Regions from separate parts of the Streptomyces sp. NPDC002835 genome, predicted to be linked through region 2. Evidence: predicted binding sites of a transcription regulator. Region 2 holds the regulator's gene; each other region holds the start of a gene.
What was found. Region 2 encodes HrcA, which represses chaperone genes, less so after heat shock. Its sites were predicted from a motif close to TTNGCACTCNGNNNNNCNGAGTGCNAA; they were not measured.

Region 1 (10,252 bases), on a different contig from region 2:
CGGTACAAGGCGCTGATGGGTGTCGTGAAGCTGACGCCGCGCGGACTGCTCGGCGGGATCACGTCGAGGACGGGCCGGAAGTACGGGCCCCAGTAGTCCGGCCGCGGCGACTCCCGGACCACAGGATGTGATGTATATCACTAGAATGGACGTATCCCATCGGGGGCCGCAGCCGCCCGGGAGGCGCCATGAAGTTCGTGCAGATCATCGACTACAAGACCGCCAGGTTCGACGACATGAACGCGGTCATGGACCAGTGGGTCGAAAAGACCAAGGGGAAGCGGACCACCGCCCACGCCGTCACCGGAAAGGACCGCACCGAGAGCAACCACTACGTCGAGATCGTGGAGTTCCCCTCGTACGAGGAGGCGATGAAGAACTCCCGGCTGCCGGAGACGGACAAGATGTTCAAGGAGATGGTGGCGCTCTGCGACGGCATGCCGTCCTTCACCGACCTCGACGTGGTCCGTGAGGAGCAGCTCAACTCGGCGACCGCCCGCCGCTTCTTCCACGAGATCGCCTCCGGCGGCAACCTGGAGGCCATCCCGGAGGTGTTCGCGGCGGACTACACCGACCACGACATCGCCAACGAGGAGGACGCCGAGACCGGCATGGACGTCATCAGCCGGGACCTCACCATGTGGCGCGACGCCTTCGACTTCACCTTCGAGCTCGACCGGCAGATCACCGAAGGGGACGACGTCGTGACGCTGTGGACCTGGAACGGCCGGCACAAGGGCGACTTCCAGGGCATCCCCGCCACCGGCGAGCAGTGCACCATGACCGGGACGACGATCTTCCGCTTCGAGGACGCGAAGATCAAGGAAGGCTGGTGGCACATGGACCTGCTGCGCCTGATGCGGCAGCTCGGCGCCATGTGAAACCACAGCCGCGGGGGGCCAGGCCGCAAGAAGGCCGTGTGAACGCCCCAGTAGTCGTGTGCACGCCCCAGCAAAGGAAGGCCCCCGTCCCGCGCTCGGCGGGACGGGGGCCTTCTTTCGGCGCTTGCCGGGTCGGTCGACCGCGGGTGCGTCAGTGGCTGTGGCCGTGACCGTGGCCGTGGCCCGCGTCGCCCTCGTCCTCGGCCGGCTTCTCGACGACCAGGGTCTCGGTCGTGAGCAGCAGGGAGGCGATGGAGGCGGCGTTCTCCAGAGCGGAGCGCGTGACCTTGACCGGGTCGATGACGCCGGCCTTGACCAGGTCGCCGTACTCGCCGGTCGCGGCGTTGAAGCCGTTGCCCGCCTCGAGCTCGGCCACCTTGGCGGTGATGACGTAGCCCTCGAGGCCGGCGTTCTCCGCGATCCAGCGCAGCGGCTCGACGGCGGCGCGGCGGACGACGGCGACACCGGTGGCCTCGTCGCCCTCCTTGCCCAGGTTGCCCTCGAGCACCTTCACAGCGTGGACGAGCGCGGAGCCGCCACCGGAGACGATGCCCTCCTCGACCGCGGCGCGGGTCGCGGAGATGGCGTCCTCGAGACGGTGCTTCTTCTCCTTCAGCTCCACCTCGGTGGCGGCGCCGACCTTGATCACGCACACGCCGCCGGCCAGCTTCGCGAGGCGCTCCTGGAGCTTCTCACGGTCCCAGTCGGAGTCGGTGGACTCGATCTCGGCCTTGATCTGGTTGACGCGGCCGGCCACGTCCTCGGACTTGCCGCCACCGTCGACGATGGTGGTGTCGTCCTTGGTGATGGTCACGCGGCGGGCGGTGCCCAGCACGTCCAGACCGGCCTGGTCGAGCTTGAGGCCGACCTCCTCGGCGATGACGGTGGCACCGGTGAGGGTGGCCATGTCGCCGAGCATCGCCTTGCGGCGGTCGCCGAAGCCGGGGGCCTTGACGGCCACCGCGTTGAAGGTGCCGCGGATCTTGTTGACGACCAGGGTCGACAGGGCCTCGCCCTCGACGTCCTCGGCGACGATCAGCAGCGGCTTGGAGCCACCGGCCTGGATGACCTTCTCCAGCAGCGGCAGCATGTCCTGGATGGAGGCGATCTTGCCCTGGTGGATCAGGATGTACGGGTCGTCGAGGACGGCCTCCATACGCTCCTGGTCGGTCACCATGTACGGGGACAGGTAGCCCTTGTCGAAGGCCATGCCCTCGGTGAAGTCCAGCTCCAGACCGAAGGTGTTGGACTCCTCGACGGTGATGACACCGTCCTTGCCGACCTTGTCCATCGCCTCGGCGATGAGCTCGCCGACCTGCTGGTCCTGCGCGGAGAGCGCGGCCACGGCGGCGATGTCGGCCTTGTCCTCGATCGGACGGGCGGTCGCGAGCAGCTCGTCGGAGACGGCCTTGACCGCGGCGTCGATGCCCTTCTTCAGGGCGGCCGGGGAGGCGCCGGCGGCGACGTTGCGCAGTCCCTCGCGGACCAGCGCCTGGGCCAGCACGGTGGCGGTGGTCGTACCGTCACCCGCGATGTCGTTGGTCTTGGTCGCCACCTCCTTCACCAGCTGGGCGCCCAGGTTCTCGTACGGGTCCTCGATCTCGACCTCGCGGGCGATGGTGACACCGTCGTTGGTGATGGTGGGAGCGCCGAACTTCTTGTCGATGACGACGTTGCGGCCGCGAGGGCCGATCGTCACCTTGACCGTGTCGGCAAGCTTGTTGACGCCGCGCTCGAGGGCGCGACGGGCGTCCTCGTCGAACTTCAGGATCTTCGCCATGGGAGCGGTTCAGCCCTCTCGGAAAGTCGTGTTCAAAGAACCGCGCCCCTCGCCGCCCGGCAATCCGCGGGGTGACCAGGGGCGCAGCTCAAAGCAATGCAGGTGAAGCCGGTGCTTACTTCTCGACGATCGCGAGCACGTCGCGGGCCGAGAGGACGAGGTACTCCTCGCCGCTGTACTTCACTTCGGTGCCGCCGTACTTGCTGTACAGCACGATGTCGCCGGTCTTCACGTCGAGCGGCAGGCGCTCGCCGTTCTCGAAGCGGCCCGGGCCCACTGCCAGGACGACGCCCTCCTGGGGCTTCTCCTTCGCAGTGTCCGGAATGACCAGGCCAGAGGCCGTGGTCTGCTCGGCGTCGAGCGGCTGGACCACAATGCGGTCCTCGAGCGGCTTGATGGCAACCTTGGAGCTGGCGGTCGTCACGATCCGACCTCCCCCTTCGGAGATCACGGGGTTAACTGATCTGAGGTGGCGACCAGGTGGATCCGTCGTCGCGGGTGCCGGACCTGCCCGTCGCTGTGTTGGCACTCTCACTGGGTGAGTGCCAGATCCGAGACTATGACTGTGATTAGCACTCGGTCAAGCGGAGTGCCAATGTGGCGCCGCGCGCCGTCGGAATCCCGGTACGGACAACGCCCGGGCCGCACCCCCGGTTCCGGGCCGCCACCGCCGCTCCCGGCGGGCCCCGTCAGACGTAGTCCTCCAGTCTGGCCACCGCGTATCCCTTGGACGTCACCGTCTTCATCACCCGCCGGATCATGTCGGGCATGGTGCCCTTCCAGTCCTCCTTGCCGCGGAAGTGGGTGAGGATGATGTCGCCCGGGTGCAGGTCCCTGTCCCACTCGCGCCACTCCATGTGGTCGGGGAACGCCTCGGAGGCCCACAGCGGCACGGCCTCGATCCCGCACTTCTTCGCGGCGCGCAGGGTGTCCTTGTTGTAGTTCCCGTACGGCGGGCGCAGCAGCCGGGGGCGGGTGCCGTACCGCTTCTCCAGCTTGTCCTGCTGGCCGCAGATCTCGCGCTTCTGCTCGCTGTACGAGAGCCCGGGCAGATACGGGTGGGTGAGCGTGTGGTTGTGCAGCGCCACCCCGCGGTCCCGCATCTTCTCGAAGTAGCCGTAGTCGTCCTTGATCACGTAGTCGCTGAGGAAGGCGCTGTAGGGGATCTGCAGTTCGGACATCATCCGCAGCAGCTCCGGATCCTTCTCCGCGCCGTCGTCGATCGTCAGGAAGACGATCTTCTCCTTGGTCGGCACGGTGGTGAACACCGGCGGCAGACCCTTGCCGCCCTGCACCTCGAAGCCCTTGCGGGTGGTGATCTCCGGTTTCACGGCGGGCGGCGGGGGCGCCGCGAGCGGGGTCCGCGTCAGCCCCCACTTCTTCGCGGCGGCGGCGCGGGCCTTCTGACTGCGCCTGGTCTTCTCCACGTAGGCGGAGAGCGCCCCGGCGGGGCCGGCCGCCTCCTGCGCGTCCGGCTGCTTCGCCTCCGGCTTCTTCACCTCCGGCTTCTTCACCTCCGGGCCCTGTTGCGCCGACTGCCCGGCGGCGGAGCCGGTGGGGCGCGGCGCCTCCGCGGCGCCCTCGGCCGCACAGCCCGAGCCGAGAGCGGCGACCACGAGAGCGGTGAGAGCCGCACGGGCCCGATACGCTCTCAACTTTCCCTTTTGTCGTACTAGCTGCATGGCGACGCATCCTGCCAGCGCCCCGCCCGCTCACCCGCCCGACACCTCCGGCGTGCGCGCCCCATCCCCCGCCTGGCCCACAATGGCCCGGTGAACGACCTCGACCCGCTCGCCGCATTCGCCGCACTGCGCACCGGGGAGGGCGGGGCGCTGCTGGCCTCGCTCGCCTCCTACGACCCGGCTCAGGAGCTCTCCGTCGCGACGCGCCTGCGCCGCGACCATCCGGCTGCGCTGGTCTCCGCGGCTCTCGGGCAGGCGCGGCTGAGACAGCGCGCGGTGGCGAAGTTCGGCGAGGAGGACGCCCACCGGATGTTCTTCACCCCGAACGGCGTCGAGCAGTCCACCCGCCGCCCGGTCGCCGAGCACCGCGCCGCCCGCTTCGCCGCGCTCGGCGTCCGCAGCGTCGCCGACCTGTGCAGCGGCATCGGCGGGGACGCGATCGCGCTCGCCCGGGCCGGCATCGCGGTCCTGGCCGTCGACCGCGACCCGCTCACGGCCGAGGCCGCACGCGCGAACGCCGAGGCCCTGGGCCTGTCCGGCCTGATCGAGGTCCGCTGCGCGGACGTCACGGACGTGGACACCTCCTCGTACGACGCGGTGTTCGCCGACCCCGCCCGCCGGGGCGGCCGTGGCCGGATCTTCGACCCGGAGGCCTACTCCCCGCCCCTGTCCTGGGCCGTCGGCGCGGCCCGCGCCCGCCCCCACGCCGCGCTGAAGGTCGCGCCGGGCATCCCCCACGAGGCGGTCCCCGAGGGCGCGGAGGCGGAGTGGATCTCGGACGGCGGCGACGTGAAGGAAGCGGTGCTCTGGTTCGGCACCGCCCCGTCCGCGGTCCGCGCCACCCTCCTCCCGGGCCCGCACACCCTCACCGGCCGCGGCCTGCCGAACCCGCCGGTCCGGCCGGTCGGCCGCTACCTGTACGAGCCGGACGGCGCGGCGATCCGCGCCCACCTGGTCGCCGAGGTCGCCGAGGACGTGTCGGGCGGCCTCCTCGACGAGACGATCGCGTACATCACCTCGGACGAACTGCGCCCGACCCCGTACGCCACGGCGTACGAGATCAGCGACGAACTTCCCTTCAGCATGAAGAAGCTCAAGGCGCTGCTGCGGGAGCGCGAGGTCGGCAACCTCACCGTGAAGAAGCGCGGTTCCGCCGTCGAACCCGAAGAGGTCCGCCGCAAGGTCAAGCCCCAGGGCCGGAACGCGGCAACGGTCTTCCTGACCCGCGTCGCGGGCGCCCCGACCATGCTGATCGGCCGCCCGGCGTAAGAGCGAGCCCCAAAAGGCCCGTCAGCGGTGCGCGCCGCCCCGCGCCGCGGACGGCAGCACCGCCGGCGCGACCAGCCGGAGCGCCCAGCGGTAGTGGCTCACCGCCTTGACGACGCCGAGCAGGCCGGTGAGCCAGAGGATCAGGCCCAGGCCCATCAGCAGGACGACCCCGGCCAGGGTGTCGCCCGGCCGTGCTCCCGCCGGGGCCGTGAAGGAGAGCCACAGGCCGTACGCGCACAGCAGGAACGACGGCAGGAACCAGAACAGGCTCAGGGCCGGTGCGCCGTAGCGGGCGTCGCCGGCCGCGTCGTGGGCCAGCGCGCTCCACTGCCGCAACCGCCCGCGCAGCTCCATCTCGTGGGCGATGCCGAAGCCGACGACCACGCCCGTCGGGATCATGCAGGCGAGCCCGATGAAGCCGAGGACCGCGGCGAAGAAGTGGCTGAACACGTCCTGCTCCTGCTCGAACGTCTGCAGCGCCGCGCCGAAGATCGCCCACCCGGCTGCGAACCCGGCCACCACCAGCCACAGCAGCAGCAGCCGCTTCGGGTCGATGCTCAGCCGGAACAGCTCGCCCATCGCCCGCCGCCGGTCGGCGAGCAGCGCCTCCCGGTCGGGCCAGCAGCGTATGTCGGCAGGCGGCGGCGGAGGAGGCAGGACACGGCGCGGCATGGCGACGAGGCTACCGGGCGCAATCGGCGGCCCTGGCCAGCAGCAGTTCCCGCTCCCGGGCGTTGCGGGTCAGCGACGCCGCGCGCTCGAACTCCGCCCGCGCCTCCGCCCGCCGGCCGAGCCGGGCCAGCAGGTCGCCGCGGACGCTCGGCAGCAAGTGGTAGTCCTTGAGCGCCGGTTCATCGGTGAGGGCGTCGGCCAGCGCCAGGCCGGCCTCGGGGCCCTCCGCCATGGAGACGGCCACCGCCCGGTTCAGTTCCACCACGGGGGACGGCTTCAGGGCCGCCAACTGCCCGTACAGAGCGGCGATCATCGCCCAGTCCGTGTCCTCGTACCGCGCGGCCTGCGCGTGGCACGCCGCGATCGCGGCCTGTACGGCGTACGGACCGTACGGGCCGCCGCCCGCCCGGTGCAGCGCCTCGACGCCGCGGCGGATCAGCAGCCGGTTCCACTTGGCGCGGTTCTGGTCGGCGAGCAGCACCGGTTCTCCCGAGGGGCCGGTACGGGCCGGGATCCGGGACGCCTGGATCTCCAGCAGGGCCGCCAGGCCGTGGACTTCCGGCTCGTCCGGCATCAGCCCGGCCAGTACGCGGGCCAGCCGCAGCGCGTCCTCGCACAGCGCGGGGCGGACGAGGTCGTCACCGGCGGTCGCCGAGTAACCCTCGTTGAAGATCAGGTAGATGACGTCGAGCACCGAGCCGAGCCGGGCGGCACGGTCCGCGCCGTACGGCACCTCGAAGGGCACGCCCGCCTTCGCCAGCGACCGCTTCGCCCGGACGATGCGCTGGGCGACGGCCGGCTCCGAGGCCAGGAAGGCGCGGGCGATCTCCTCGGTGGTGAGGCCGCCGAGGAGTTTCAGCGTGAGAGCGATCCGCGCGTCGGTCGACAGCACCGGATGGCACGCGGTGAAGATCAGCCGCAGCAGGTCGTCGTCGATGTCCTCGGGGTCCGACGGCTCGACGGGCGGCCCGACGTCCTCCAGCGTGCGGCCGACCTCCGCGAGCTTGCGGGCGTACGTCTCCTTGCGGCGTACGAGATCGACGGCGCGGTGCTTGGCGGTGGCCATGAGCCAGGCTCCCGGCCGCTCCGGGACGCCCGACTCCGGCCACTGCTCCAGCGCGGCGACCAGAGCGTCCTGCGCGATCTCCTCGGCGATGCCCACGTCCCGCACTGTGCGGGCGACACCGGCGATGATCCGCGCCGACTCGATCCTGAATACCGCTTCCACTGCGCCTGCTGCCGTCACGGCCACCCATCAGAGCAGCCGGCACGGAGCAGCGGCAAGCTCAGCCCTCGTCGATCTGGCGGACCTCACAGGTGATCGTCCACTCCTTGGGGTGGATCTCCAGGAAACGCTTCGCCCATTCGAGGGCCTCTGCCTTGTCCTTGCACTGCATCATCGCGTAGCCGCCGACGACTTCCTTGGTCTCGGTGAAGGGGCCGTCGGTGTAGGACACCTTGCCGTCGGACCAGGTGACACGGGTGCCCTGGGCCGTCGGGGTGAGACCGGCGGTGTCCAGCATGACCCCGGCCTTGGTGATCTCCTCCAGCAGAGCGCCCATGCGCTCGTCGAAGCCCTCGGGGAAGCCGTCCTCGGGGATCTGGTTCTCGTCGATGCGGATCATCGAAAGGAAGCGCGGCACGGTGACTCCTCGGTCCGTGAGGCGGGGCCGTTCCCCGTCTCTCACCCATGCGTCGAACGGGACACGGCCCGATCGACACCGTCGCCGAAGTTTTCCGGGAAATCTTCAGGAGAGCGATTCGAAGCGCCAGCGGTGCACCGGACGGGTGATCAGATCGTCGGCCGGTTCGGGAAGTTCCGGCAGGTCGGCGGCCATGTCCGCGGCCTCCCACCAGGTGATGACCAGGACCCGGTCCTGCCCGGCCCGCAGCGTCTCACGGCGCAGGGGCTCCCGCGCGAGCTCCTGGGCGCGGACCCACTCCAGCAGCTCCGCACCCCGCTCCGGCACTGCGCGGGCCTCCCACATCAGGGCGACGACAGTCATGAGTACAGGTTGTCCTTGCTGACCTCGTGCACATGGTCGTGGCCGTGCGCGCCGGGCACATGGGGCTCCGTCACCGGCAGCGAGGAGTCCGCCGACAGCTCCCAGTCGGAGGCCGGCCGGTTCCGGGCAACCATCTCCGCGCCCAGCGCCGCCACCATCGCCCCGTTGTCCGTGCACAGCTTCGGCCGCGGCACCCGGAGCCTGATCCCGGCCCGCTCGCAGCGCTCCTCCGCGAGGGCCCGCAGCCGGGAGTTGGCCGCCACGCCGCCGCCGATCATCAGGTGGTCGACGCCCTGGTCCCGGCAGGCCCGCACCGCCTTGCGGGTCAGCACGTCGACGACCGCCTCCTGGAAGGAGGCCGCCACGTCCCGCACCGGCACCTCCTCGCCCGCCGCCCGCCTGGCCTCGATCCAGCGCGCCACGGCCGTCTTCAGACCGGAGAAGGAGAAGTCGTAGGCCGGGTCCCTGGAGCCGCTCAGTCCGCGCGGGAACGCGATCGCCTGCGGGTCGCCCTCCTTGGCCAGCCGGTCGATCACCGGACCGCCGGGGAAGCCCAGGTCCAGCACGCGCGCGATCTTGTCGAAGGCCTCGCCGGCCGCGTCGTCGATCGTCGCGCCCATGGGGCGTACGTCGCTGGTGATGTCGGGCGCGAGCAGCAGCGAGGAGTGCCCGCCGGAGACCAGCAGCGCCATCGTCGGCTCGGGCAGCGGGCCGTGCTCCAGCTGGTCGACGCAGATGTGCGAGGCCAGGTGGTTCACCCCGTACAGCGGCTTGCCCAGGGCGTACGCGTACGCCTTCGCCGCCGAGACGCCGACCAGCAGGGCGCCGGCGAGGCCGGGGCCCGCCGTGACCGCGATGCCGTCGAGGTCGCGCGCGCCGACGCCGGCCGTCCTCAGGGCGCGCTCGATGGTCGGAACCATCGCCTCCAGATGCGCGCGCGAGGCGATCTCCGGCACGACGCCGCCGAAACGGGCGTGGGTGTCGACACTCGAGGCGACCTCGTCGGCGAGCAGGGTCGTGCCGCGGACGATGCCGACGCCGGTCTCGTCGCAGGAGGTCTCGATGCCGAGTACGAGCGGTTCGTCAGCCATCAGTTGGTCTCTGTTCCTTGTACGGTCAGTCGCATGACGAGGGCGTCGATGTTGCCGGGCTGGTAGTAGCCGCGGCGGAATCCGATGGGCTCGAAGCCGAAACGCTCGTACAGCTTCTGCGCCCTGGTGTTGTCCACCCGCACTTCGAGCAGCACCTCGTCGCACTCGAAGGCGGTGGCGTGCTGCAGCAGGTCGGTCAGCAGCCGGGAGCCGAGCCCGGTGCCCCACTGGCTCCTGGCGACGGCGATGGTCTGCACGTCCCCGAGACCGCCGGCCGCCGCGAGGCCCGCATAGCCGACGACCCTGCCGTCCGCGTCCTCGGCCACCACATAGCGGCGGGTGGCCCGCGGGCCGCGGGAGTGCGCGAGTTCGGACCAGAACATGCCGGGCGACCAGGCGTCCTCGGGGAACAGTTCGTGTTCGAGCTCCAGCACCGGCTCCAGGTCCCACCAGCGCATCTCGCGCAGTTCGGGAAGGGCGGCGCTCACTTCGGGGTGACCACCTTGTAGTTCTTCGGCACCTGCGCGTCGGGGCGGCGCAGATACAGCGGCTGCGGCGACAGGAACTCCTCCCCGGCCGCCAGCTTCTCGGCCGCCAGCGCGGCCAGCGCGGCGGCGCTCACCTGCTCGGGGCCGCGGGCGTCCGGGAACGTCTCCGGGTACAGCAGCGCGCCCGCGCCGACCGCGGGCAGCCCGGCGACCTGCTCCGCGATCTCGGCGGGGCGGTCCACGGCGGCGTCGGAAGTACGAGTGCGGGCGTTCTCGTACCGCGCCCAGTAGACCTCCTTGCGCCGCGCGTCGGTCGCCACCACGAAGGGCTCGTCGAACCCGGCCTCGTACGCCAGGCCGTCCAGCGTGCACACCCCGTGCAC
Region 2 (10,252 bases):
GCGCGGGCCGGCACGGACGGCGAGGGCGACTGCGAGCCGCCGGCCGTCACCGCGCCGCCTTCGGTCCGCGCGGTGCAGTTGAGCCAGGCGACGTCGAACGTCAGGCGCTCGAGGGTGCTGGTCACGGTCCGGTCCGTGGTCACGGCCACGGCGGCGGAGTTCAGCCCGCCGGCGGCGGGTTCACAGGCGGCCAGGCCACCGACCGCCGCTGCTGCGGCGGCGGTTGCGGCGAGGACGCGCGGCACTCTGGTCCGGGCGGGCATGAGGCCAGAGTGCCACCGGGCGCCCGTACGGAAAAGAGTGGTTGTGGCCAGGTACGGCCCGTACGGTCGTGCGATGACCAAGAAGCTCGACCGGGTGCGCCGGCTGGGGATCGACGCGGAGACCGCCTACCTCTGGTCCGTACGCCACCGGCACACCCGGACGGCGGACACCGTCACCGACTGCCGTCTGGTGCTGTCCCTCCGGCGGGAGGGCACACGGCAACGGCTCGAGATCACCTTCCGGGCAGCGCCGGGCCGGATCGTCTCCACCGGCTACTGGGAGTCCGGCACGGTCGTCTCGCACGACAGCTGGCTCAATCTGTACGAACCGGGCGTGGTGCGGCGGCTGTTGGACACGGCAGCCCGCGGAACGATGCCGGCCCGCGCGGGGGCCGCCGAGGTCGACGGGTGGCCGCTGTTCGACGCGGTGACGGCGGCCGGCCCGAAGGCTCCCGCGGGCTGACGCCCGCCGCCGGCCGGCCGGTTCAGGACCAGCGGCCCGTACGCCCCAGCAGGAGCGCCGTCGCCGCCGTACCCGCCGTGGAGGTGCGCAGCACGCTGCGGCCGAGCCGGTACGGCTTCGCGCCGGCCTGCGTGAACACGGTCAGTTCGTCCGGGGAGACCCCGCCCTCGGGGCCGACGACCAGCACGATGGATCCCGTCTCCGGAAGGTCCGCCGTCGCCAGCGGCTGCGCGCCCTCCTCGTGGAGCACCGCCGCGAAGTCCGCCGCCGCCAGAAGTGCCGCCACCTGCTTGGTCGTCGCGCTCTCCGCCACTTCGGGGAAGCGCAGCCGGCGGGACTGCTTGCCCGCCTCACGGGCCGTCGCCCGCCACTTGGCCAGCGACTTGGCGCCGCGTTCGCCCCGCCACTGGGTGATGCAGCGCGCCGCGGCCCACGGCACGACCGCGTCGACACCGGTCTCCGTCATGGTCTCCACGGCCAGTTCACCGCGGTCGCCCTTCGGCAGTGCCTGCACAACGGTGATACGGGGCGCCGGCTCCGGCTCCTCGGGGCACTCGCGCACCTCGGCCACCAGGCGGTCCTTGCCCTCGGTGGAGACGACGGAGCCGGCGGCGCCGCGGCCGAGGCCGTCCGTAAGGACAATCTGCTCACCGGGCTGGAGCCTGCGCACGGAGACCGCGTGCCGCCCCTCGGGACCGTCAAGGGTGACGGACGCGCCCGGAGCGACCCCTGCGAGCGACTCGACGAGAAAGACCGGAGCGGTCATCACACACCACCGCCGTGCGCGAACGCGGCCCGTGCCGTGTCGGCTTCGGCGGCGAGCACGCCCACCAACTGGGCGGCGGGCATCTCCCGCGCCAGCCGGTGGCCCTGGCCGGCCCACAGCGCCATGCCCTGCGCGTCGCCCGCCTTCGCCGCGGCCTTGCGCAGTCCGCTCGTCAGCTGGTGCACATCGGGATACGCGGCCGGCGCGTACGGCCCGTGCTCCCGCATGAACCGGTTGACCAGGCCCCGCGCGGGCCGCCCGGAGAACGCGCGTGTCACGTCGGTGCGGACGAACAACGGGTTGGTCATCGCCTGCTTGTGCAGCGGATGCGCGCCCGACTCGGGGCACACCAGGAACGCCGTACCGAGCTGTGCGACGCTCGCGCCGGCCGCCAGTACGGCGGCGATCTGGCTGCCGCGCATCAGGCCGCCAGTGGCTACGACGGGCAACTCCACGGTCTCCCTCACCAGTTGGATCAGCGTCAGCAGTCCGTAGCCGGAGCCGTCGCCCGCCGGGTCGTCGCGGTGCGTGCCCTGGTGGCCGCCCGCCTCGACGCCCTGCACGCACACGGCGTCGGCGCCGCACCACTGTGCGGTCTGCGCCTCCTCCGGTGTGGTGACGGTCACGATCGTGTAGGTGCCCGCCTTGGTGAAGGACTCCAGCACCGGGCGGGTGGGGCAGCCGAAGGTGAACGAGACCACGGGGACCGGGTCGTCGAGCAGTATCGCGAGCTTCGCCTCGTAGCCGTCGTCCCGCCCCTGGTCCGGGTCCCCGAGAGGCGTCTCGTACCAGGTGGCCTCACCGGCCAGCTGCTGCCGGTACACCCCCACGGCGGCGGGGTCGGCGGTGCCGGGCTGCGGCATGAACAGATTGACGCCGAAGGGTCGGGCCGTGAGCGCGCGGACCTGCTGGATCTCCTGGTACATCCCGTCGGCCGTCTTGTACCCGGCGGCGAGGAAACCCAGCCCGCCGGTCTCGGACACGGCCGCCGCGAGTTGCGGGCAGGAGGCGCCGCCGGCCATGGGGGCCTGCACGATCGGATGCCGGCAGAGATCGGTCAGCGCGGAGGACATGCAGGCATCGTGCCACGTCCCCACGGGCCGAGCCGAATCCCCCGTTCCGCTCTTCGGGAACGTGCGCCCACGCCCGAACCGGGCCGCGCCTCAATCGCCGCCGGAGCTCGTTGACCGGCCCCGTCGGGGCTCCGCCCCGAACCCCGCGCCTCAAACGCCGGCGGGGCTGGGTTACCCGGTTCCGTGCCGGCCCGGCGGCTCGAGCACCCCGCGCGGAGGCTGGGTCGGCCGCTCCAGGCGTGCACCGCGCTCCGCGCGGCGTTTCGGAGGCTCCGCCCCCACACCCCCGCGCCTCGAACGCCGGCGAGGCTGAAGTGGCCGGGGCACATCCCCCCGCGCCTCACCCCTACGGCCTGGCGGCCGTGGGTGGGGGTACCTCCCACGCCGCCAGGCGTAGGGGGAGTGCCCCCAGCGAGGCTGGATGTGCCCGGCTCGGGGCTGGTTGCCGCGCAGCGGCATTTCCAGCCCGGCCCGGGGGCACCTCCCACGGACGCCAGGCCGTAGGGGGAGTTTGAGGCCACCGCGCGGAGCGCGGTACCGGGCCCGGGCGGAGCCCGGGCCCGCCCACCCAGCGACACTGGGCCCAAAAGCCCGAGTCCCCATCCGTCGCCCGGAAGGGCCGGACGGGGCCCCGGGGCGGGGGCCCACCCTGGCCCGGACGCCGGGATGACCCCGGGGCCCGAGTGCCAACCCTGCCGCCTGGAAGGCGGCGCACGCCCCGGTCAGAACGCCTAGCGCCCGTTGAACGCGTCCTTCAGGCGGGAGAAGAGCCCCTGCTGCCCCGGCTGAAACTGACCGAGCGGCCGCTCCTCACCCCTCAGCTTCGCCAGATCCCTCAGCAGCCGCTCCTGCTCCACGTCCAGCTTCGACGGGGTCGTCACCTCGACGTGGACGATCAGGTCGCCGCGGCCGCCGCCGCGCAGGTGCGTGATGCCGCGCCCGTGGAGCGGGATCGACTGGCCGGACTGGGTGCCGGGGCGGATGTCGACCTCCTCCATGCCGTCGAGCGTCTCCAGCGGGCACTTCGTGCCGAGCGCCGCCGCCGTCATGGGGATCGTCACCGTGCAGTGCAGGTCGTCGCCGCGCCGCTGGAAGACGGGGTGGGCGACCTCGTGGATCTCGACGTACAGGTCACCGGCGGGGCCGCCGCCCGGGCCGACCTCGCCCTCGCCCGCGAGCTGGATCCGGGTGCCGTTGTCGACACCGGCCGGGATCTTCACGGTCAGGGTGCGACGCGAGCGCACCCGCCCGTCGCCGGCGCACTCGGGGCACGGCGTGGGGACGACCGTGCCGAAGCCCTGGCACTGCGGGCAGGGCCGCGACGTCATGACCTGGCCCAGGAAGGACCGCGTCACCTGCGACACCTCGCCGCGCCCGCGGCACATGTCACAGGTCTGCGCGGACGTACCGGGCGCGGCGCCCTCGCCCGAGCAGGTCGTGCAGACGACGGCCGTGTCGACCTGGATGTCCTTCGTCGTGCCGAAGGCCGCCTCGTTGAGGTCGATCTCGAGGCGGATCATCGCGTCCTGGCCGCGGCGCGTACGCGAGCGTGGCCCACGCTGCGACGCCGTACCGAAGAACGCGTCCATGATGTCCGAGAAGTTGCCGAAGCCGCCCGCGCCGAAGCCTCCGGCGCCACTGCCTCCGGCCTGCGAGAGCGGGTCTCCGCCGAGGTCGTAGACCTGCTTCTTCTGCGGGTCGGAGAGCACCTCGTACGCGGCGTTGATCTCCTTGAAGCGCTCCTGCGTCTTCGGGTCCGGATTCACGTCCGGGTGGAGTTCGCGCGCGAGGCGGCGGAAGGCCTTCTTGATCTCGTCCTGCGATGCGTCGCGGCGCACGCCGAGTACGGCGTAGTAGTCCGTGGCCACTTACGACTCCGCCAGGATCTGTCCGACGTAACGTGCCACTGCGCGTACCGCTCCCATCGTTCCGGGGTAGTCCATGCGGGTCGGTCCGACCACGCCGAGTTTGGCGACTGCCTCGTCGCCCGAACCGTAGCCGACGGAGACCACGGACGTGGAGTTGAGTCCTTCATGGGCGTTCTCATGACCGATTCGTACGGTCATGCCCATGCCGCCGGACTCATTCGCCTCCCCGAGCAGCTTGAGCAGCACCACATGCTCCTCGAGCGCCTCCAGCACCGGCCGGATGGTCAGCGGGAAGTCGTGGCCGAAGCGGGTCAGATTGGCGGTGCCGCCGATCACGAGCCGTTCCTCGGTCTCCTCGACCAGGGTCTCGAGCAGGGTGGACAGCACCGTGGAGACGGTACCGCGGTCCTCGTGCTCGAAGGATTCGGGAAGGTCCTGCACCAGCTGCGGCACATCCGCGAAGCGGCGTCCCACGACCCGGCTGTTGAGCCGGGCCCGCAGGTCCGCGAGCGAGGTGTCGCCGAACGGCGCGGGGCAGTCGATCATGCGCTGCTCCACCCGGCCGGTGTCCGTGATCAGCACGAGCATCAGACGGGCGGGAGCGAGGGAGAGGAGTTCCACATGCCGGACCGTGGACCGGGTCAGCGAGGGGTACTGGACGACGGCGACCTGCCGGGTCAGCTGCGCCAGCAGCCGGACCGTGCGGCCCACGACGTCGTCGAGGTCGACCGCCCCGTCCAGGAAGTTCTGGATGGCACGGCGCTCGGGCGACGACAGCGGCTTGACGCCCGCCAGCCGGTCGACGAACAGCCGGTACCCCTTGTCCGTGGGGATCCGGCCGGCGCTGGTGTGCGGCTGGGCGATGAAGCCCTCCTCCTCCAGCACGGCCATGTCGTTGCGGACGGTGGCCGGGGAGACGCCGAGCCTGTGCCGCTCGGTGAGGGCCTTCGAGCCGACGGGCTCCTCGGTGCCGACATAGTCCTGGACGATGGCGCGCAGCACCTCGAGCCTGCGTTCGCTGAGCATTCGCGCACCTCCAGATGTGGTTCCTCGTATGTGGTCTGGCACTCGCCGTGTTCGAGTGCCAACACTCCCCGGCCAGTGTACGGCTGTCGGGTACACGGGTAGCAAGGGTGGCAGACCATGCGGTCGGACACGCTGCCGGGCACGGTCCGCACAGGCGGGCGCGGAGGTGATGCGGATAGCGTCGCCGTATGGACGTCAGTTGGGAAGACTTCGGCTGGGAACGGCTCGCCCTCGGCGTCGGCCGTCGCCGTCTGCCGGGCTGGGACGCGACCGTCGGCCTGGTGATCGGCGCGGACTCCGCGCTGCTGTACGACACGGGCTCGACGCTCCGCGAGGGGGCGCAGATCCGGGCCCAGGCGCAGGCGCTCATGGGCGGCCGCCGGGTGACGCACATCGCACTGAGCCATCCCCACTTCGACCATGTGCTGGGCACGGCCGCCTTCGCGGGCGCGGAGGTGTACGGCGCGGTGGGCCTGGACACGCTGCTGGGCCGGGAGCGGGACGCCGTCCGGGACACCGCGGTACGGCACGGGGTGCCGCCCGACGAGGCGGCGGAGGCGGCGGACCTGCTGGTCGCGCCACACCATCCGGTGTGCGGTGAGTGGACGCTCGATCTCGGCGGCCGCCAGGTGCTGCTCGCCAATGTGGGACCGGGGCACTCGGGGCACGACCTGGCGCTGCTGGTGCCGGGTGAGCCGGAGGTGGTGTTCTGCGGCGACCTGGTGGAGGAGTCCGGCGAGCCGCAGGCGGGCCCGGACGCGATCACCTCCCGGTGGCCCGCCGCGCTGGACCGGCTGCTGGACCTCGGCGGCGAGGAGGCGCTGTACGTCCCGGGGCACGGCGCGGCCGTCGACGCGGCGTTCGTGCGGGCGCAGCGGGAGGAACTGGCGGCGCGTTTCGGCGTGTCGTAGCGCCGGGCGGTCGTATCGTCGTGCGATGCGCAGCTACAGCCCTGATCTCACGCCGCCCTGGAAGCGGTCGAAGCCCGTCCCCGAGGTGCCGGCGGAGCCGGATCTGGTGGTCGAGGAGGTGTCGACCGGCTTCTGCGGCGCGGTGATCCGCTGCGAGGCCGGGACGGTGACCCTGGAGGACCGGTTCGGCAAGCACCGGGTCTTCCCGCTCGAACCGCGCGGCTTCCTGCTGGAGGGCCGGACCGTCACCCTGGTCCGCCCGGCCCCGGCGGCCGCGTCACGCCCGTCCCGTACGGCGTCCGGCTCGCTCGCCGTGCCCGGCGCGCGGGCGCGGGTGGCACGCGCCGGGCGCATCTATGTCGAGGGCCGGCACGACGCGGAGCTGGTGGAGCGGGTGTGGGGTGACGACCTGCGCATCGAGGGCGTGGTGGTCGAGTACCTGGAGGGCGTCGACGACCTGCCGTCGATCGTCGCGGAGTTCGCGCCCGGCCCGGACGCCCGCCTCGGCGTCCTGGTGGACCATCTGGTCGAGGGCTCGAAGGAGTCCCGGCTCGCGGCGTCGGTGACCGACCCGCACGTGCTGGTGGTGGGCCACCCGTACATCGACGTGTGGGAGGCGGTGAAGCCGTCGTCGCTCGGCATCCCGGCGTGGCCGAGGATCCCGCGGGGCCAGGACTGGAAGACGGGCGTGTGCCGGGCGCTGGGCTGGCCGGAGAACACGGGCGCGGCCTGGCAGCACATCCTGTCCAGGGTGACGAGCTACAAGGACCTGGAGCCGTCGCTGCTGGGGCGGGTGGAGGAACTGATCGACTTCGTCACGGCCAGCGGTGAGGCCTGACTCCGGGGAGAGTGCCGAATTCGCCGGTGTCCAACTTGATACCGAGTATGTCCAGCGGAACGGAGTCGCCGAACTTCGTTACCCGCTGGACCTGGTACTCGGCCTTGTCCCCACTGCCGACGGGCTCGGTGAGGAAGACGCACTGGGCCATGATCGGGTCGATGATCAAGTAGGCGGGCACCCTTCCCGCCGCGTAAACCGATCGTTTGACGCCGTAGTCGCGATCGACGCTGGTCTTGGAGACGACTTCGACCAGCATCGTGATCAGCGTAGAGGGGAGCAACCGCCCCGACGGCGGTCCCGCCTCGCGTTCCAGCACCACCAAGTCGGGTACTGGCTCACTGGCCTCGTTCAGGATGTCAATGTCCTGGGTCTGCAGTCGCGCCCAGCGTTGGCGCGGGATCTGATCCAACACAGCTTCCACGATCAGGTTGTGCACCAGATCGGGCCCCGCCATCATCACAATTTCCCCCCGGAGGAGCTCGACCCTGACACCCTCGGGGGCCTCGAAACCCTCGAAGAACTCCGTCATCCCGCGATCGTCCACAGCGGTCATCTCCGTGTCCTCCATTTCCGCCGCGGCCTCTGAGCGGCAGCCTAGGATCAGCCTAGGCACCTACGTGGCGTCTCCGCACCGATTCACTCCGGCGAGTGATCAGTCCACCAGGTCCCTGACCACCCCGTCCGCCAGCAGCCGCCCCCGCAGGGTCAGGGCCGCGCGGCCCTCCTCGTACGGGCCGGGGTCCAGCAGGCCGTCGGCGAGGGCCTTGCGGGCCGCCGCCAGGCCCGCCGGGCGCAGCAGCGCCAGCGGGACGCCCTCGCGCAGCCGCAGCTCCAGCAGGATCCGCTCGACACGGCGGTCGTCGTCCGCGAGGATCTCGCGCCCCGCGCCCGGCGAGCGGCCCTCCGCGAGCGCGGCGGCGTACGCGCCGGGGTGCTTCACGTTCCACCAGCGCACGCCGCCCACATGGCTGTGCGCCCCCGGGCCGGCGCCCCACCAGTCGGCTCCGCGCCAGTACAGCTCGTTGTGCAGGCAACGGCCGGCCTTCGTGGTGGCCCAGTTGGAGACCTCGTACCAGTCGAAGCCGGCGGCGGAGAGCACCTCGTCGGCGATCAGATAGCGGTCCGCGTGGACGTCGTCGTCGGTCATGGGGACCTCGCCGCGGCGGATGCGCCGCGCGAGCTGCGTGCCCTCCTCGACGATCAGCGCGTACGCGGAGACATGGTCCGGTCCCGCGCCGACCGCGGCGTCCAGCGAGGCCCGCCAGTCGTCGTCGCTCTCGCCGGGCGTGCCGTAGATCAGGTCGAGGTTCACATGGTCGAAGCCCGCCGCCCGCGCCTCGCCGACGCACGCCTCGGGCCGGCCGGGGGTGTGGGTGCGGTCGAGCACCTTCAGCACGTGCTGCCGGGCGCTCTGCATACCGAACGAGATCCGGTTGAAGCCGCCCTCCCGGAGCGCCGCCAGATAGGCCGGGTCGACGGACTCCGGATTGGCCTCCGTGGTCACCTCGGCGTCGTCCGCGAGGCCGAACTCCTGCCGGACCGCGTCCAGCATCCGTACGAGATCACCGGCCGCCAGCAGCGTCGGCGTACCACCGCCGACGAACACCGTCCGCACCGGCCGCGGGTCGTCGCCGAGGATCTTGCGGGCGAGGCGGACCTCGTCCGCGAGGGTCTCTGCGTAGTTGTCACGGGAGGCGAGCACTCCGCCGGAGCCGCGCAGCTCGGTGGCCGTGTAGGTGTTGAAGTCGCAGTAGCCGCAGCGCGTCGCGCAGTACGGCACGTGCAGATAGAAGGCCAGCGGCCGGGCTTCGGCCCCGAGCAGGGCGGACGCGGGCAGCGCGCCGTCCTCGGGCATGAGCTCGCCGTCAGGCAGTACGGAAGGCATGCCCCCATTGTCCGTCACCCACGAGGCCACCCCGCCTGGAGCACCAGCAGGGCCAGATCGTCCCCCGGCGGGGTGGGCGCGAACGCGTGCACCGCCGTCCTGATCCGTTCCGCTACGCCCTGCGCGGTGAGCCCGGCGCACTCGGACAGGATCGCCGCCAGACCGTCCTCGTCGTCGAACATCCGGGGGCCGGAGCGCCGCTCGGTCACCCCGTCGGTGACGCACAGCAGGGTGTCGCCGGGCTCGAGGTCGAAGGTGTGGCTCTGGTACGCGACGTCGTCGACGACGCCGAGCAGCACCTGCGGCTCCGCATGGACGCGGACGGTGCCGTCGGGGCGCAGCAGCAGGGGCAGCGGATGCCCGGCGCTGGCCAGGGTGCAGCGGGCGCCGCCGTCGCCGGACGCCGACGGGACCACCTCGCCGTAGAGCAGCGAGAGGAAGCGGGAGTGCCGGCCTTCCGGCAGGCTCGGCCCGTGACCGCCGGTGGCGAGCAGCGCCGTCGCCTCCGCCGCCTCCAACGCGTCGTCGAGCAGCAGTCCGTTGAGCCGGTCGAGGACCTGGCCGACCTCGTAGCCCTCACGGGCCAGCAGCCGCAGCCACGGCCGGGCGAGTCCGGTGACGACGGCGGCCTCGGGACCACTGCCCTGGACGTCGCCGAGCATGAAGCACCAGCGGCCGCCGGAGCCGGCGGGGAAGACGTCGTAGAAGTCGCCGCCCGCCACCCCGTCGTCGCTGGGCTCGTAGACCAGATACGTGTCGACGCCGGGGATCTGCCCGACCCGGCTGGGGAGCAGGCCGCGCTGCAGGACCCGGCTGATGGTGGCCTGCCGGGCGTACCGGCGCGCGGCGCCGACGGCCAGGGCGACCCGGCGGGCGAAGTCCTCGATGAGCGCGGCGACTTCGGCGGGTACGTCCTCCTCCCCGCTCTGCGCCACCACCAGTGCGCCGAGCCGACGGCCTCCGGCACTCAGCGGGTAGGCCAGCGCGGCGGCCGTGGCGGCCGGCTCCGTGCCGGGCAGGGCGCCGCCCGACGCGCTGCCGTCCGCGGCCCGGAGACCGTGCTCGACGGCTGGATGGCCCAGGTCGGCCCGGCGAGCCCCCGCAGCATCCGCGTCCTCGCGCCGGGCGGCCGTCGCGTCGGCGCGCCCGGACACAC
Region 3 (10,252 bases), on a different contig from region 2:
CAGTAGGCGCCGGTCTGGAAGAAGAGATGGTCGCCGCCGTGGCCGGTCATGTGCAGCCGGGAGCCGCGCTGCGCCATCAGGGAGATCACCGCGGTGGCGCGGTCGCGGCTCATGGCGACGCCGGCGGGGATGTCGGTGCGGCAGCCGTCGTCGAGGATGCCCCGGTAGAACAGCGGTGTCTGCTCCGGCGTCAGCTCCACGTGCTCGACGTGCGGCCAGTGCGCGGCGGCGAGGCGGGCGTAGTGGGCGTCGTCGCTGATCGTCTCGTCGCCGGGGATGCCGCCGACGATCAGTTCGCCCGGGCCGAGCTGTCCGGCGGCGAAGGAGCAGAGCGTGGTGGAGTCCAGTCCGCCGGACAGGTCCGCGCTCAGCAGACCGTCCCGCTGGGTCCGTACGGCGACGGCGGCGGCCAGCGCCTCGCGTACGGCCGCCGCGCCGTCGGCCGCCGGGCGTACCGGGGCGGGCGGGGTGTGCCATCGGACGTGCCGGGGGGCGGCGCGGCCGGCGGGGACGAGCAGGCAGTCACCGGGCTCCACGTCGGTGACGCGGCGCCACATGGAGCGTGGGGGGAGCTGGACGGCCAGTGGTTCGGGCAGCCGCATCGCCAGGGCGGTGAGGTCGATCTCGGCGCCGGCCAGGTCGGCCAGCGCCACGGCGCGGTCGCCGGCGACGGGGCAGCCGTCGACGACGGTGTGGTGCACGCGCCGCATGCCGTAGGCCGTGCCCTGTACGTAGAGGGCGCCGGAGACGCTGCCGACCACGTGGAAGCTGCCGGGGATCGCCGCGGACAGGGCCTGGAGCCGTCCGGTGCTGCCCTGTAGCCTCCCGGTCCGGCGGGCGAGTTCGTCCGTCCGTTTCGGCAGCATGCCGATCAGTGCGACGGCGTCCGTGCCGGCCCGGGCGACGGCGATGTCCTCGTCCGCCCAGTGGCCGATGATCCAGGGGCGGCCCGAGGGGTGGTGCAGCACCCGCAGGCCGGGGGCCTCCGTCTGGAGGCGACGGGCCACGGCGCCCGCGTCCTCGCGGTCAGGAAGCGCAAAGAAGTGCGGTGCGCCGTGGCTCGTCATCATGGGTTCCTCCGGGCGTCCGTCAGAACCAGCCGCGGCCGGTGCCGTCGTTGCCCAGGATCACCACGAAGCCGGTGACGTCGCGGAAGGAGCCGGCGGAAACGAACTCCGGGGTCTCGTAAGCCTTCTTCGCCATGGTTCAGTCCTCTCTCTCACAGGGGGCGGCCGGTCGACCGCTCGGCAGCCATGCTTGCCGCCCCGGGGCCGGCCGGGCGAGGGCGCTGACCGCTTGGTGCCGATGGTGGGAACGCGCGTGGCAGGTTTTGCCGCAATGCGCATGACAGGTGGGGTCACGTCGTTCCCCGCCGCGTCCGGACCGGGGAGACCGGGGGACGCGCCGGGGAACGCCCGAGGGCGGCACCCCGTTCAGTGGGGTACCGCCCTCGGTCCTGCGGACAGGTCCGATCCGGGAAGGATCAGAGGCAGGAAGTCCGTGTCACCGCCCGCCGTGCGCCGCCGCGAGCGGCTGCTCGCCGTCGGTGTCCGTGCCGGCCGGCTCCCAGCACTCCACGCCCTTCAGGCCGGGGATGCGGTCCCGGGTGAAGACGGGGTCCAGTCCGGCGCGGCGCTGGGCCGTGTAGTCGTCCATCAGCCGGAAGGCGATCACCGACAGCGGCAGGATCGCGATCAGGTTGACGAAGACCATGGCGCCCATGGTGATGTCGGCGAGGCTCCACACGATGCTGACCGAGCCCATCGCGCCGAGCACGGCGCAGGCCAGGACGACCGCCCGGTAGCCGGTCATCGCGGACCTGCTGCCGGTGATGAACCGGATGTTGGACTCGCCGTAGTAGTAGTTACCGATCATGGAGCTGAAGGCGACCATGAAGACCACCAGCGTCAGGATGTGACCGGCCCAGTCGCCCAGCGCCAGGTTGAGCGCGGACTGGGTGACGTCCGCGCCGCCGCGCTCGCCCAGGGTCGGGTTGGCGCTGAGGATGATGAAGGCGGTCATGCTGCAGACGACCAGGGTGTCGAAGTAGACGCCGACGGTCTGCACCAGGCCCTGCTTGACCGGGTGGGTGGTCTCCGCGGAGGCGGCGGCGTTGGGCGCGGAGCCCATGCCGGCCTCGTTGGAGAACATGCCGCGCCGCACGCCCTGCAGGATCGCCGTGCCGACCGCGCCGCCCGCGACCTCGCGGAAGCCGAACGCGCCGCCGACGATGTCGGCGATCATCCCGGGGACGGCGGTGATGTTGAAGAGGACGACCACGAGGCCGAGCAGCAGGTAGACGGTCGCCATCACCGGGATCAGGACCTTGGTGACCGCGGCGAGGCGCTTCACGCCGAAGAACACGGCCATCGCGAGCAGCACGGCCAGCACGACGCCGAGCACCGGGGCGAACCAGCCGGAGTCCGCGCCGCCGTCCAGGGAGCCCTTGACGGCCACGGTGATGGTGTTGGACTGCACGGCGGTGAGGACGAAGCCGAAGGTCAGGGTGATGAGCACGGCGAACAGCACACCGAGCCAGCGCTTCCCGAGCGCGCGCTCCATGTAGTACGCCGGGCCGCCGCGGTAGGTGCCGGGCTCGCTGCCGCGCGCCTTGTAGAGCTGGGCGAGGACGGACTCGACGAACGCGGAGGCGCCACCGACGAGGGCCATCATCCACATCCAGAAGACCGCGCCGGGCCCGCCCATGGTGATGGCGGTGGCCACGCCGGCGATGTTGCCGGTGCCGATACGGGCGGCGGCGGAGATGGTGAACGCCCCGAAGGGGGAGACGCCGTCGGCGGGCTTGTCCCTGAAGACACGGAACATGTCCGGGAGCATCCGGAGCTGGACCGCCCTGGAGCGGAAGGTGAACCAGAGGCCGGCCACGGCCACCAGGGGAATCAGCAGATAGGTCCAGAAGACATCATTGATGTCGACGATCCAGGTGTTGAGCGTGCTCATGATGTGGTGCGTCCCGGGTCTTTGTGAGTCGGGGCTCGGCTCGGGCCGCCTGCGTACGGGTCACGTACGGCTGCTGCCCCAGGCCGCGGAAGCACTTCTTCCGTTCAAAGCTCTGGGAGAGCTAACCAGGGCCTCGTCCCGCTGAAAAGACATTCCGGTCGTGCCGCATCTCACACTGTGTACCGGTTTCTCCGCATGAAACGCCCCGGGGAGAAAATGCCCGAGGGCGGCACCCCGTTCAGTGGGGTGCCGCCCTCGGTCAAGGACGGTTGATCGACCAGGGGCCGATCAGAAGTCCATGTCACCGCCCGGCATGCCGCCCGGAGCGGCCGCGGAGGCCTTCTCCGGCTTGTCGGCGATGACGGCCTCGGTGGTGAGGAACAGCGCCGCGATGGAGGCCGCGTTCTGCAGAGCGGAACGGGTCACCTTCGCGGGGTCGATGATGCCCTCGGCGATCATGTCGACGTACTCACCGGTCGCGGCGTTCAGGCCGTGGCCGACGGGCAGGTTGCGCACCTTCTCGACGATGACGCCACCCTCGAGACCACCGTTGACGGCGATCTGCTTGAGCGGGGCCTCCAGCGCGAGCTTCACGGCGTTGGCACCGGTCGCCTCGTCACCCTGGAGCTCGAGCTTCTCGAAGACCGAGGAAGCCTGGAGCAGAGCCACGCCACCACCGGCGACGATGCCCTCCTCGACGGCCGCCTTCGCGTTGCGAACGGCGTCCTCGATGCGGTGCTTGCGCTCCTTGAGCTCGACCTCGGTCGCGGCGCCGGCCTTGATGACGGCCACGCCGCCGGCCAGCTTCGCCAGACGCTCCTGGAGCTTCTCGCGGTCGTAGTCCGAGTCGCTGTTCTCGATCTCGGCACGGATCTGGTTGACGCGACCCTGGACCTGGTCGCTCTCACCGGCACCGTCGACGATCGTGGTCTCGTCCTTGGTGATGACGACCTTGCGGGCGCGGCCCAGCAGGTCCAGGCCGGCGTTCTCGAGCTTGAGGCCGACCTCCTCGGAGATGACCGTGCCGCCCGTGAGGATGGCGATGTCGTTCAGCATGGCCTTGCGGCGGTCGCCGAAGCCCGGAGCCTTGACCGCGACGGACTTGAAGGTGCCGCGGATCTTGTTGACGACCAGGGTCGACAGGGCCTCGCCCTCGACGTCCTCGGCGATGATCAGCAGCGGCTTGCCGGACTGCATGACCTTCTCCAGCAGCGGAAGGAGGTCCTTCACGTTGCCGACCTTGGAGTTGACGATCAGGATGTACGGGTCGTCCAGGGACGCCTCCATACGCTCCATGTCGGTGGCGAAGTACGCCGAGATGTAGCCCTTGTCGAAGCGCATACCCTCGGTGAGCTCGAGCTCCAGACCGAAGGTCTGGGACTCCTCGACGGTGATGACGCCTTCCTTGCCGACCTTGTCCATGGCCTCGGCGATGAGCTCGCCGATCTGGACGTCGGCGGCGGAGATGGAGGCGGTGGAGGCGATCTGCTCCTTGGTCTCCACATCCTTGGCCTGCTCGAGCAGGGCGCCGGAGACGGCCTCGACGGCACGCTCGATGCCGCGCTTCAGGGCCATCGGGTTGGCGCCGGCCGCCACGTTGCGCAGGCCCTCGCGGACGAGCGCCTGGGCGAGGACGGTCGCGGTGGTCGTACCGTCACCGGCGACGTCGTCCGTCTTCTTGGCGACTTCCTTGACCAGCTCAGCGCCGATCTTCTCGTACGGGTCCTCGAGCTCGATCTCCTTGGCGATGGAAACACCATCGTTGGTGATCGTGGGGGCGCCCCACTTCTTCTCGAGGACGACGTTGCGACCCTTGGGGCCAAGGGTGACCTTGACGGCGTCGGCGAGCTGGTTCATCCCGCGCTCGAGACCGCGCCGTGCCTCCTCGTCGAACGCGATGATCTTGGCCATGTGAAGTGGTCCTCCCGGACTGGGGTGGATTGCTTCGGATCGCATCCGGCGCCCGCGACGGACGGCCTGCGCGCCATGTGGTTCCTTGCCCCACCCGGCCCGCGGACCTCACCGACTCGATCCAAGTTCTGTCACTCTCACTAGGAGAGTGCTAACGCAATGATTAGCACTCGACCCCCGAGAGTGCAAGCGCCTTCGAAGAAGGCTCCTTGAGGGGCGGTGGTCGGTGGGGGCACCTCCCAGGCGAAGTTCTGGGGGAGGGTGGGCACAAGCGCCTGTGGACAGCGCGGCGTCGACGCGCAGGCGTCCGGACACGCGTGAGGGGCCCGCATCCCGGTGACCGGGAGGCGAGCCCCTCATGCGTGAGTGCGTCGGTGGCCGAACGCGCCTGGATCAGTTGGATCAGACGGCGAGCTTGACCATGTCAGCCTGCGGACCCTTCTGGCCCTGCGAGATCTCGAATTCGACTCGCTGACCTTCTTCAAGGGTGCGGTAACCGTCCATCTGGATCGCGCTGTAGTGGACGAAAACATCCGCACCACCGTCGACCGCGATGAAGCCGTACCCCTTCTCCGCGTTGAACCACTTGACGGTGCCCTGAGCCATGCCTAACTCCCCTATTACTGGCCCTTGCGCAGGACCGCACTTCGCGGACCCGGGTCATATCTCCACCCCAGCAGGAGGGGTGTGCGCCGGAACGCGTCGACCGCGGCTGAATGTATCTGCCCAACTGCCCTCTGCAACAGGTCAATCGGACGAGAAATCTGGGCAGGACCGAACGGCCGATCCATCTGATTCCATGGAATTCCGGGGCAAGTCGGGCCCGGCAAAAGGCGCCTAAGTGGCAATTCGATCACGTACTTTGGCCGCATTCTTGCGGAACTCGGAGCATTCACGAGCAGCCGGCGGAGGGGGCTTCCCAGACTCTACCGCGCTCAACCATGCAGAATTGCCCCCTCCGCTTCTGGGGCGGAGAGGGCAATCAGGTAACTGCGGGTAATTCCCTGGGGAGAGATCAGCCGCCGGCGACCGCGGGGATGATCGACACGCCCGCACCCTCCGGCGTGGCCGTCTCCAGACCCTGCTCGAACCGGACGTCGTCGTCGTTCACGTACACGTTGACGAACCGGCGCAGCTTGCCCTGGTCGTCCAGGACGCGGGCCGCGATGCCGGTGTGGTTCTTCTCGAGGTCCGCGATGACCTCGGCGAGGGTCGCGCCCTCCGCGGCGACCTCGGCCTGGCCGCCCGTGTACGTACGGAGGATGGTGGGGATGCGGACGTTGACGCTCATGTGTGCAGCCTTCCTTGGGTCTCGGGCGGGTCTCAGCGGTCCAGGCCGGCGTCGCGGAACGCGTCCAGGCTCGGGCGGATGACGGCGGTCGCCTGGGAGGTCTCCGCGACCGCGTCGAGGGTCTTGAGGCCGTCGCCGGTGTTGAGCACGACGGTGGTGAGAGTCGGGTCGAGGACGCCCGCCTCGATCAGCTTCTTGGCCACACCCACGGTCACGCCGCCCGCCGTCTCGGCGAAGATGCCCTCGGTACGGGCCAGCAGCTTGATCGCGTCGACGATCTGCTCGTCGGTCACGTCCTCCACCGCGCCGCCGGTGCGGCGGGCGATGTCCAGCACGTACGGGCCGTCGGCCGGGTTGCCGATGGCCAGCGACTTGGCGATGGTGTCCGGCTTCTGGGGACGCACCACGTCGTGCCCGGCCTTGAAGGCGGCGGAGACCGGCGAGCAGCCCTCCGCCTGGGCGCCGAAGATCTTGTACGGCCTGTCCTCGACCAGACCGAGCTTGATCAGCTCCTGCAGCCCCTTGTCGATCTTCGTGAGCTGCGAGCCCGACGCGATCGGCACGACGAGCTGGTCCGGCAGCCGCCAGCCGAGCTGCTCGCAGATCTCGTACGCCAGGGTCTTGGAGCCCTCCGCGTAGTACGGGCGGAGGTTGACGTTGACGAAGCCCCAGCCCTCGCCCAGCGGGTCGCCGATGAGCTCGGAGCAGAAGCGGTTGACGTCGTCGTAGTTGCCCTCGATGCCGACGAGTTCGCCGCCGTACACCGCGGCCATGACGACCTTGCCCTGCTCCAGGTCGTGCGGGATGAACACGCAGGAGCGCAGACCGGCCCGCGCGGCGGCGGCGCCGACCGCGCCCGCGAGGTTGCCGGTGGAGGAGCAGGACAGGGTGGTGAAGCCGAAGGCGCGGGCGGCCTCGAGGGCCTGGGCGACGACGCGGTCCTTGAAGGAGTGCGTCGGGTTGCCGGAGTCGTCCTTGATGAACAGACCGCCGGTGACGCCCAGTTCACGGGCGAGGTTGTCGGCCTTGACGAGCTGGGTCCAGCCCGGGTTCAGGTTGGGCTTGTCGGCCACGTCGGCGGGGACGGGCAGCAGCGGGGCGTAGCGCCAGATGTTGGCCGGGCCGGCCTCGATCCGCTTCCGCAGCTCTTCGGGGCTGCCGCTCGGCAGGTCGTATGCGACTTCGAGCGGCCCGAAACACTCCGCACACGCGAAGATGGGGCCGAGTTCGAAACGCTGTCCGCATTCCCGGCACGCGAGGGCGGCGGCGGGGCCGAGGTCCACGGAGGTGGACGCGGGGGCGGAGGTGCTGGTGCTTGCGACGGTCTGCGCAGCCATGATGGCGAGGCCCTTTCTCCTCATCTTCCTTGTGACGCATTTCGCCACAAGACGGAATTGGCACCTTCCCCACCGTTGACCTCGCGGTCGGCGGGAGGGTTGCCGGGGCTTCAACGGGCCGTTCCCTCTGCCCCTCTGGATGAGCGGTATGGCTCCGGACGTGCGGTCCGGGCGTTTGTGTGCGTGGACCCCCCGAGATGCGAGGGTCGTTCGCGTTGTTCAAGACTGTAACCGAAGCCCCGGACGGTTGAGATAGTCGTCCGAACCGCGAGATGGATCACAGACCACTGTTCACCGCCTGTTTGCCGACTGCCGAGGGAGACCCGAAGTGCTCGATGAGGTGGCCCGCTGGCTGAGCCGACGCTCCTGGTCCGCGTCCGACCGCTCCCTCGACCGGCTGATATCCGCCAAAGTCAGGCGGGGTACGACGGTCAGCGTCGTGCTTCCCGCGCTGAACGAGGAAGCGACGGTCGGCGACATCGTCACGATCATCCGCCGCGAGCTGATGGAGAACGTCCCGCTCGTCGACGAGCTGGTCGTCGTCGACTCCGCGTCCACCGACCGCACGTCCGAGGTCGCCGCGGCCGCGGGGGCCCGGGTGGTCCACCGCGACGCGATCCTGCCCGGCCTGCCCGCCGTGGCCGGCAAGGGCGAGGTGCTGTGGCGGTCGCTCCTGGTGACCGGCGGCGACATCGTCTGCTTCTGCGACTCGGATCTGCGCGACTTCTCGCCGGACTTCGTCTCCGGCATCGTCGGGCCGCTGCTGACCGAGCCGGAGGTCCAGTTCGTCAAGGCGATGTACGACCGCCCGCTCGGCGGTGGCGCCGGGCCCGGCCCCGACGGCGCGCCCGCCCAGGGCGGACGGGTGACCGAGCTCGTGGCCCGGCCGCTGCTCAATCTGCACTGGCCGCAGCTGGCCGGCTTCGTCCAGCCGCTCGGCGGCGAGTACGCGGCGCGGCGCTCGCTGCTGGAGCGCCTCCCGTTCCCGGTCGGCTACGGCGTGGAGCTGGGCCTGCTGGTCGACTCGCTGAACCTGGTCGGCCTCGACGCGCTGGCCCAGGTCGACGTCGGCACCCGCAAGCACCGCCACCAGGACGGGCAGGCGCTCGGCAGGATGGCCGCGACGATCTACCGCACGGCGCAACTGCGGCTCTCCCGGCCGCACTTGGTACGTCCGTCGATCACCCAGTTCGACCGGGTCGAGAACGGCTTCGCCCCGCGGACCTACCAGGTGGACACGGAGGAGCGGCCGCCGATGCTCGAGATCAGTGAGTACGCGGCGCGTCGCGCGGCATAAGCGAGACCTGCCGGTCATTTTGCCTACATTTCCGACATATGGGACTCATCGGATTTCTTGCTCCGGCGCGCGGCAGGCACCGCAGGCCCACGCCCCTGGCCGCGCACGACCGGCTGACCCGGCTGCTCGGCGTACTGGCCGTCACGACCGCCGCGACCCTCGGCCCGGCGACCCCCGCGACGGCGGCGAGACAAGTGGAGATGGCCCGCACCGGCGCCACGACGGAACAGCTCTGGCTCCTGGGCGGCATCGCCCTGAGTCTCACGGCCGCGGGCCTCGTCGCCCTCGCCGCCACCCGCGGCCGCCGGGACCCGTGACGGGACCGCGCGGGGGGTGCGCCGGCTGTCCCGGAGCCGCCGCGGCCCCTGCCCGGAACCGGACGTACGCATGTTTTAGCGGCAGCGGTACGGGCTAGGGTTCGGCACATGGTCTCCGACGCAGCCCAGATCCTCGTCGCGTCCAACCGCGGCCCAGTCTCGTACGCGCTGAACGAGGACGGAGAGCTCGACGCCCGCCGCGGCGGTGGAGGACTCGTCTCCGGCCTGTCGGCCATCGGCTCGAACGCCAGGTCGCTGTGGGTGTGCGCGGCCCTCGGCGACGGTGACCGCGAGGCCGTGCGGCGCGGGGTCGGCGAGCCCGGCGTACGGATGCTGGACATCCCCGCGGCCGTCCACCACGACGCGTACAACGGCATCGCCAACTCGGTGCTCTGGTTCGTCCACCACATGCTCTACCAGACGCCCCTGGAGCCCGCTTTCGGCCAGGAGTTCCGGCGGCAGTGGGGCGCGTACCGGCTCTACAACCGGGCGTTCGCCGAGGCGCTCGCCGTGGAGGCGGCCGACGACGCGGCGGTGCTGGTGCAGGACTACCACCTGGCGCTGGTGCCGGGGATGCTCCGCGAACTCCGCCCGGACCTGCGGATCGGGCACTTCTCGCACACCCCGTGGGCTCCCCCCGAGTACTTCGCGATGCTCCCGGGCGACATCGCAGAGGAGCTGATGCTCGGGATGCTCGGCGCGGACCGGCTCGGCTTCCTGACCAAGCGCTGGATGCGTGCCTTCCAGAGCTGCGCCACCACCGTACTGGCCCCGTACGACGGGACGTCGGTGTGGCCGAAGGACAACGAGCCGGCCTTCGAGTTCCACATGGAAGGCCGCGGCCGCCACCGGACCCGGCTCGGGGTGCACGGGCTCGGGGCCGACGCCGACTTCCTGCGTGAGCGCGCCGCGCGGCCCGACGTCGAGGAGCGCCTGGCCGCGCTGCGGGAGCAGGCGGGCGAGGGCCGGCGGACGATCGTCCGCGTCGACCGCACCGAACTGTCCAAGAACATCGTGCGCGGGCTGCTGGCCTTCCGGGAGCTGCTGGAGCAGCGCCCCGAGTGGCGCGAACGCGTCGTGCACATCGCGCTCGCCTACCCCTCCCGCCAGGACCTCGCGGTCTACCGCGAGTACACGG

Region 1: the regulator HrcA is predicted to act here: its motif matches at 3,231-3,257, upstream of groES (co-chaperone GroES).
Region 3: the regulator HrcA is predicted to act here: its motif matches at 5,001-5,027, upstream of groL (chaperonin GroEL).

What each region holds. Positions count from the first base shown of each region.
Region 1 covers NZ_JBSFUW010000009.1:121,396-131,647, forward strand. Annotated here, with positions in the region: gene ACWD01_RS12525 (SDR family NAD(P)-dependent oxidoreductase) at 1-96, shown strand, start outside; gene ACWD01_RS12530 (ester cyclase) at 189-881, shown strand; gene groL (chaperonin GroEL) at 1,033-2,661, opposite strand; gene groES (co-chaperone GroES) at 2,777-3,085, opposite strand; gene ACWD01_RS12545 (polysaccharide deacetylase family protein) at 3,351-4,343, opposite strand; gene ACWD01_RS12550 (class I SAM-dependent methyltransferase) at 4,434-5,612, shown strand; gene ACWD01_RS12555 (hypothetical protein) at 5,634-6,284, opposite strand; gene ACWD01_RS12560 (RNA polymerase sigma factor) at 6,295-7,530, opposite strand; gene ACWD01_RS12565 (YciI family protein) at 7,571-7,927, opposite strand; gene ACWD01_RS12570 (hypothetical protein) at 8,033-8,290, opposite strand; gene tsaD (tRNA (adenosine(37)-N6)-threonylcarbamoyltransferase complex transferase subunit TsaD) at 8,287-9,381, opposite strand; gene rimI (ribosomal protein S18-alanine N-acetyltransferase) at 9,381-9,839, opposite strand; gene tsaB (tRNA (adenosine(37)-N6)-threonylcarbamoyltransferase complex dimerization subunit type 1 TsaB) at 9,866-10,252, opposite strand, start outside.
Region 2 covers NZ_JBSFUW010000001.1:159,935-170,186, forward strand. Annotated here, with positions in the region: gene ACWD01_RS00775 (hypothetical protein) at 1-263, opposite strand, end outside; gene ACWD01_RS00780 (hypothetical protein) at 337-726, shown strand; gene ACWD01_RS00785 (16S rRNA (uracil(1498)-N(3))-methyltransferase) at 749-1,492, opposite strand; gene ACWD01_RS00790 (nitronate monooxygenase) at 1,492-2,565, opposite strand; gene dnaJ (molecular chaperone DnaJ) at 3,297-4,433, opposite strand; gene hrcA (heat-inducible transcriptional repressor HrcA) at 4,434-5,459, opposite strand; gene ACWD01_RS00805 (MBL fold metallo-hydrolase) at 5,648-6,370, shown strand; gene ACWD01_RS00810 (DUF3097 domain-containing protein) at 6,396-7,208, shown strand; gene ACWD01_RS00815 (Uma2 family endonuclease) at 7,186-7,764, opposite strand; gene hemW (radical SAM family heme chaperone HemW) at 7,864-9,096, opposite strand; gene ACWD01_RS00825 (SpoIIE family protein phosphatase) at 9,111-10,252, opposite strand, start outside.
Region 3 covers NZ_JBSFUW010000045.1:24,823-35,074, forward strand. Annotated here, with positions in the region: gene ACWD01_RS32440 (asparagine synthase-related protein) at 1-1,070, opposite strand, end outside; gene ACWD01_RS32445 (keywimysin-related RiPP) at 1,090-1,203, opposite strand; gene ACWD01_RS32450 (alanine/glycine:cation symporter family protein) at 1,504-2,961, opposite strand; gene groL (chaperonin GroEL) at 3,250-4,872, opposite strand; gene ACWD01_RS32460 (cold-shock protein) at 5,275-5,478, opposite strand; gene ACWD01_RS32465 (MoaD/ThiS family protein) at 5,888-6,163, opposite strand; gene thrC (threonine synthase) at 6,196-7,500, opposite strand; SAM riboswitch class I at 7,518-7,646, opposite strand; gene ACWD01_RS32475 (glucosyl-3-phosphoglycerate synthase) at 7,829-8,797, shown strand; gene ACWD01_RS32480 (hypothetical protein) at 8,836-9,114, shown strand; gene ACWD01_RS32485 (alpha,alpha-trehalose-phosphate synthase (UDP-forming)) at 9,223-10,252, shown strand, end outside.